One region of the Sinorhizobium sp. NFACC03 genome, then DNA from elsewhere that is predicted to be linked to it. Evidence: predicted binding sites of a transcription regulator. Region 1 holds the regulator's gene; the other holds the start of a gene.
What was found. Region 1 encodes LexA, which represses DNA repair genes until DNA is damaged. Its sites were predicted from a motif close to TGTTCNNNNTGTGTTCNG; they were not measured.
Positions count from the first base shown of each region.

Region 1 (3,422 bases):
GCGGTATGGCGCCGTGGTATCTGGCCGCCGCACTCACTGTCGGCGGCGTGGTCGCTTACGATCATCGCGCCGAACTGAAACATTGGCCGGTGGTATCGGACGTGGCCGCGTTCACGTCGCGCCACGAATCGAAGCCGAAGCCCGTTCGTGTCGCGCAGAAAGCGGACGAGCGTCCCGCGCAACAGGCGGAGAAGCAGAAGCCGAATCCGGTGACAAGAGTTGCCCTTGCCGCTCCGGTGCCGTCCGTCGACGTCGGCGCCAAGGCGCCGACACCCGTGGTGCGGCCGAATGAGGAAGTGAAGACGGCATCCGTTCGCACGGATCAGTTTTATTTCTGCGGGATTCGCAACGACAACTGCGTGATCGACGGCGCCACCTTCCTGTACCACGGCGAAACGATCCGCGTCGCAGATGTCGATGCGCCGCGTATTCGCCAGGCAAGCTGCGACAAGGAACGTTCGCGCGGCTTCTACGCCAAGCAGCGCCTGCGCGAATTGTTGAATGCGGGTGACTTCAGGCTGGAAACGGCGGGCGGTCGTCAGGATGCCAAGGCCGGCGAAAAGCTGCGGCTGGTTACGCGGGGCGACCAGTCCATCGGGCGCGTGCTCGTATCCGAGGGGCTGGTACGGCCGTGGACAGGACACGCGACGCCCTGGTGCTGACGTCAAAAATTGCAGGAACCCAATGCCTTCAACGGAAGGCATTGCCGCAGCACTCTTTAATAGCGTGGAGATTTTTTGGAGGCCTCGCCCGGAATTGAACCGGGGTACAAGGATTTGCAGTCCTCTGCGTCACCACTCCGCCACGAGGCCTCACAGCTCGGATAACCGAGCGTTGGCGCGGATTTAGAATGATTGCAGAAAATCCGCAAGAGGCATTTTCCGAAAAACACAATGCGAATTTGTGGTTTGTGTGCTTTCCACAGGTAGAAGGTTTGGCAATGTCGACCGCTCGGGGGAGCGGGTAGCGATACTTCAAGCAGGGGTGGAAACGACTGCTTTCCTCTGCTTGCTTCGGGTTGCGACGCCCAGGAAGCGTTCGCTCAGGCGTGCCACACGCCCGCGCAAGCCACGTCCATTAGCTATCCGTTGGATCTTATCGCTTCGGTGAAATCGGTAGAGGGGGAACGATGACTCCGCTGACATCAGCCGCATCGGTAGCGTCCGTCATCATCAAAACGGAGGCAATGGCATATATGAAGACGAAACTTGTCCTGACGGCCTTGGCCCTCATCGCTGCGACCACATTTGAGGCGCAGGCAGAGGATCTGGTTTTCAAGCTGAAGAACAACACGGGCGCAGTGCTGACGAACTTCTATACGTCGCCTGTGGGCGTCAACGAGTGGGAAGACGATGTTTTCGGCCGGCAGGTGCTGAACCCAGGGGAAGACATGGAGATCACTATCGCCGACGGCCGGGAGGTCTGCAAGTACGACATGCGCTTCGAGTTCGAAGAAGGCTCCGGCCTCGATACGACCGAAGACATGCAGGACCTCTGCGAGCTCGGCGAGTACACCATCCACGAGTAAGAGGCGTGCCTTCAGGTCGCCTTCAATAAACAGAGCCTCGCAGCCGCAAGCGGTGGCGAGGCTCGGTCGGATGCCTGGTTTCCCTCGGAATCAGTGGTAGCGGCGGATCAGCCCGACGAGCTTGCCCTGGATCTTCACCCGATCGGGCCCAAAAATCCTTGTTTCGTAGGCAGGGTTCGCGGCTTCGAGCGCGATCGATGCGCCCTTGCGCCGGAAGCGCTTCAGCGTCGCTTCCTCATCATCCACGAGCGCCACGATGATATCGCCGGGATTGGCCGTATTGCCATTGCGGATGATCACGGTGTCGCCGTCGAAGATGCCGGCTTCGATCATCGAATCGCCCTTGACTTCGAGAGCGTAGTGTTCGCCGTTGCCGATCATGTCGAGCGGAACGGTAATGTCGTGCGTGTTGTTCTGGATGGCCGAGATCGGCACACCGGCAGCGATGCGGCCCATGACCGGCACGGAAACCGATGTGTTGTCGGCCACGGGCGCGGGCTTCGGCGGTGCGGCAGGAGCGGCCACTGGCGGCTTGCCGAGGCTGCCCTCGATCACGCTGGGCGAGAAGCCGCGGCGGGGCTGCTGCTGGCTGGATGCGTAAGCCTCCGGAAGCTTGATGACCTCGAGCGCGCGAGCCCGGTTCGGCAGACGGCGAATGAACCCGCGTTCTTCGAGTGCCGTGATCAGGCGGTGAATGCCGGACTTCGACGCCAGGTCGAGCGCATCCTTCATTTCATCGAAAGATGGTGGGACGCCCGACTCCTTCATGCGTTCGTGAATGAAGAGAAGCAATTCCTGTTGCTTGCGGGTCAGCATGGCACGTCGCTCCCAGAGGCGTGAAACAAATCAAGAACAGACACTATCTGTTCCATATGTGTTCCGCAAGTGCCTAAAATTCCGTGAACTCAGACAATTGGCGCGTCTGTGCGTGTCGATTGGTCACTTTTACGGGAGCAGAGCGGCTTGGGCGATGATCGTGCCCAAACGGAGGGCGGCGGCGTAGCGCATTACGCGACGGCACGGCGATTCGAACGAATCGCGAGCGTTTTTGTGCAAAGAGGCTAGGCCGGCTGCGTGGCGGCGCACGCGTCTTCGAATTCCTTCACCGTCTCGGCGCTGTTGTCTTCTGGAAGTACGGCATCCGCCGCATCGGTCGCGACCGGCCTGTCGCCATCATAGACGAACGACTGGATGTAGAACGCGATCGCACCCTTCCACACCTTGCGTCCATCGATCTGATGGCATGGCACGGCGCTCTCGAAATCGGTCTGAAGTTCGTCCACCGTGGCGGCGCTGAGCTTGACGTCAGGCATATTAGGCGATGCGACTATCGAAGCGAGAAGCAGGGCGGCAAGCACGGTGATCGTCCACTTTGATGCAAGGGTGGGACTACGGGGCGGTTAACGATGTGAACCGCGCTTTCGTTCCGAAGTCCAGCAAGCTTGGCGATCACTGTCATGTGTTCAACAGCTCTTTGGGTGCAGGCTGTGGCCGTTTTGCGCCAGGGGCACGCAGCGGCGAAGCCGCCTCAGCCTGGCGCGCCGTCCTTGCCGCAATCGCATGGGTTGCGCCAAGTCGCGGCCTCGCTACGGGCGTGCACAAATCCGTGTTGTGAAGATGTCGCACGTCTCGACAGGTAGTAAAAAAACGATAACTTTGCGGGAAAAATGGGGTGATTGCATGCGTAGATTGTCGTTGGCGGTTCTCTGTCTGTTGGTGGCGGCGGGAGCGGCCTCTGCTGAAGAAGGGCGTTCGAATATCTGGAAGGAGGTCAATGCTTGGACGGTGGGCTCCGATCCGTCCTTGGGCGGCTCGTGCTATGCGGCGACGAGCTACGACGGCGGAATGATCCTTCGAATCGGCTTCTATCCGAGAGGATCGGCGAACCTGGCGT
Region 1 covers NZ_FMXF01000002.1:300,885-304,306, forward strand. The annotation lists gene BLU35_RS06845 (thermonuclease family protein) at 1-662, shown strand, start outside; tRNA gene BLU35_RS06850 (tRNA-Cys) at 739-812, opposite strand; gene BLU35_RS06855 (hypothetical protein) at 1,196-1,528, shown strand; gene lexA (transcriptional repressor LexA) at 1,619-2,344, opposite strand; gene BLU35_RS06865 (hypothetical protein) at 2,590-2,886, opposite strand; gene BLU35_RS06870 (hypothetical protein) at 3,218-3,422, shown strand, end outside.

Region 2 (3,422 bases), on a different contig from region 1:
CCAGGTCTGGCCTTCGTCCGGCGCCATCGGCGCGATGCGGTTGATGGAGCGCTCGGGCACGTCGCTTGCAACCGGTGCAAAGCGAAAGAGCCGACTTGCGCCGATACGGTTTCCCAAGATGTCGATCAGGCCGGAAACATCGGCTTCCGGCTCCTCGACCAGCGAGGAAATGACCTGGCTTGCCACAAGCGGCTCGGCATGACTTGCCGTCAGCGACATGATTTCGATCCCGAAGCCCGGATCGATGGTTTCGATCCGATCGGTGATGAGCCGTGTCAGGCGCTTGGTGTCGCGAACAGGGGTCGCGGTGCCTGCGCGGATCGCCTGATAGGTGTTGTCGACACGGTGGAAGAGAAGATCGACGCGCCGCGCGCCGAGCCCCTTTTCCTCCAGTATCCGACAGAGCATGAGTACCAACTTGGCGACATAGCGGGCGATGGTCTCGGCAGCCGCAATCGGTTCACCAAAGGAGCGGCGAACCTCGATGAGATCGGGCGTGCGCACAGGGTCGATGGGCTCTGCAATCTTCCCCAAGGCCTGGTCGAGACGACGGCCAAGCTCGGGTCCAAATCTAAGGGCAAGCGGCGCCCGCGGGACGCCGGCCACCTCGCCCAGCGTGTTGAAGCCCAGCACGCGAAGGCCATTGACGATCGCGGGGTCGAGGCGCAGCGCTGAGATTGGCAGGTTGCGGATGATGTCCTCCTGCGCCCTCGGCGCGACGACAAGCGTCGGACAAGCGACAAACCGGGCGCCGGCATGGGCCGCCCCCCAGGTGTCTGCAACTGCAGCCCGCGCTTCGATGCCGGATCCGAAGAACCGGTTGACCATGCCCGACAGCATCAGGTCTTCGCCGCCATGCAGATGATCGGCACCGGTCGTATCGATCACCAAGCCATCAGGCGGATCCGCGGCAACGATCGGTGCGTAGCGCTGCAGCGCCCAGAGCGCCAGGCGTTCGAGCGCTTCTGCATCAGCCGCCGGATCGGCGTCCATGACGACAAGATTTGTGACGAGCGCCTGGGCCTTCGTGGCAGCCATGCCGGGCCTCAGGTTAGCGGCTATCGCCGCAGCATTCGCCGAGAGCACCACGCGCCGGCGTTTTTCGCGACCGACGAGGACGAGAGGCGTCTCAGCCGGTGGCGCTGCGTCGCCGAGCTTGCGTCTCAGGCGATCCGTGGACCAGCTCGGAAGGAAGAGCGATACGACCCTTGGCATCTGGGGCCTCCACTTCGAAATCTGCACTTTCGCCGGCGCGGCAGCGGATAAGTTCGACGAGCCAACGCGCGCGGCCAACGCCTGGAACCGGCAAGGGGGCAGACGGCAAGACGGACACCCGCCAACGCGTGACCGATGCCGTCGGCTGCCCAAAATCCGAGGCCTCGGCCTGGCGCCGCCAGCGGCGGATCGCAATGCCCATTGTGCCAGACCCTTCGGCCGCAAGCTGCAAGCGGCGCGAGGCGGTCATCGGAAGACGTGCGAGCTCGCCGACGACGGCTCCGAGGCCACCGTGGCGAAGCCCCTCTTCCATGCAGGAGAGAAGCGCCTTTTCGTCGCCAGCCTCCACATAGATGACGCGACTCGGCGCCAGCCCCACCTGGGCCAGCGCCGGTGCGAAGAGATCGGGCCGCGTCACGCACCAGAGCACCTTGCCCTTCGAGCGGGCGGCGATACCAGCCGAAAAGAGTGCCGCCGCGGCGCCGTCGATTGCACCGTTGCCGCCGCCGGCGACCTCATGCAACGAACCGAGTGTGAGCCCACCGCCCGGCAAGCGCCGATCGATCTCGACGACACCAAACGGCAGCACCTGCCGTCCACGGCCGCTTGTGCCCTCGAGGCTCTGGATGCGCTCGCGAAGTGCTGAGACGACGATATTGTCGACTGGACGGGACATTTTGGAAGGAACTCTCCTCAGGGCTATGCATTAGCGCTTCCTGTTGATATGTTCTCTATTTGTTCCTATTTGAGTTGCGAGTCAACGAAGTTCAGAAAAGAGCCTGTTGATTGCGATCCGGACGGCCAGCACGGAGACGCGGCCTCGCGCAGACGGATGCGTCGGCCGCCGGGAACGGCGACAGAGGCGCGCGGGCGCTGGTCTGAAAGACGGATAAGAAAAGCGGAGGACCGGAGCCGATGTGCAATCTCTACAACATCACGACGACACGCGATGCCGTGATCGCATTCACCAAGGCCTTTCGCGACAAGGCCGGCTGGAACCAGCCGTCCTATGATGTTTATCCAGGCTATCAGGCGCCGGTTGTTCGCGTCGGCGACGACGGTCAACGCGAGATCACGCGGGTCACCTGGGGCATGCCCTCGCCGCCGGCTTTCGTGAAGAACTACGATCCAGGCGTCACCAACATCCGAAACGTCACCTCTCCGCACTGGAGACGCTGGCTCGGGCCGACCAGCCGCTGCGTCGTGCCCTTTACCTCCTTTGCCGAGCCGGATCCGGCAGCTAAGGTTCCCGGCGGAAAAGTCCCGAACTCCTGGTTTGCCGGCAACAAGGAGCGGCCGCTGATGTTCTTCGCGGGCTTCTGGACACCATGGAAGGGTGTGAGGCGTGTGCGCGATGGTGAGCGCGAATACGAGCTCTTCGGCTTCCTCACCACATCCCCGAACGAGATCGTCGCTCCGATCCATCTCAAGGCCATGCCGGTGATCCTGACCACCCCTGAAGAGGTCGACCTTTGGCTCACCGGATCCTGGGACGAGGTGAAGCACCTGCAGCGTTCGCTTCCCGGCAATATGCTCGTTGTCGTCGAGCCGCCTGCGCCATCGCCGGGCGAGGAACTATTGCTGTGAGCGAGCCGTGACAGAGACACTCAGGCAACTGCGCAAGGTCATCCACGTCGATATGGATGCCTTCTACGCATCGGTGGAGCAACGGGACAATCCCGAGCTTCGCGGGCTCCCGATCGCCGTTGGCTTTGGCGAGGCCCGCGGCGTGGTGGCAGCCGCAAGCTACGAGGCGCGCAAATACGGCGTCCATTCGGCCATGCCGTCCGTCACGGCCAAGCGGAAATGCCCGGAGCTGATTTTCGTGAGGCCGCGCTTTGATGCCTATCGCGCGGTTTCACAGCAGATCCATGCAATCTTCGCGGAATATACGCCCCTGATCGAACCGCTCTCGCTCGACGAGGCCTACTTGGATGTCACCGAGAACCTCAAGGGAATGGAGGTTGCGACCGAGATTGCAGAGGAGATCCGCGCAAAGATCAGGGCAAGGACCGGGCTTACAGCGTCGGCCGGCGTTTCCTACAACAAGTTCCTCGCCAAGATGGCTTCCGACCAACGCAAACCCGATGGCCTCTTCGTCATTACACCGAAGAATGGTCCGGCATTCGTCGAGGCACTGCCCGTCAAGAAATTCCATGGCGTCGGCCCGGCAACCGCCGAGCGCATGCACAAGCTCGGCATCGAAA
Region 2 covers NZ_FMXF01000044.1:5,054-8,475, forward strand. The annotation lists gene BLU35_RS31610 (Y-family DNA polymerase) at 1-1,215, opposite strand, end outside; gene BLU35_RS31615 (ImuA family protein) at 1,130-1,891, opposite strand; gene BLU35_RS31620 (SOS response-associated peptidase) at 2,131-2,802, shown strand; gene dinB (DNA polymerase IV) at 2,810-3,422, shown strand, end outside.
Region 2: BLU35_RS31615 (ImuA family protein) is a predicted target of LexA. The motif match lies at 1,941-1,958, and genes of this name have one in related genera.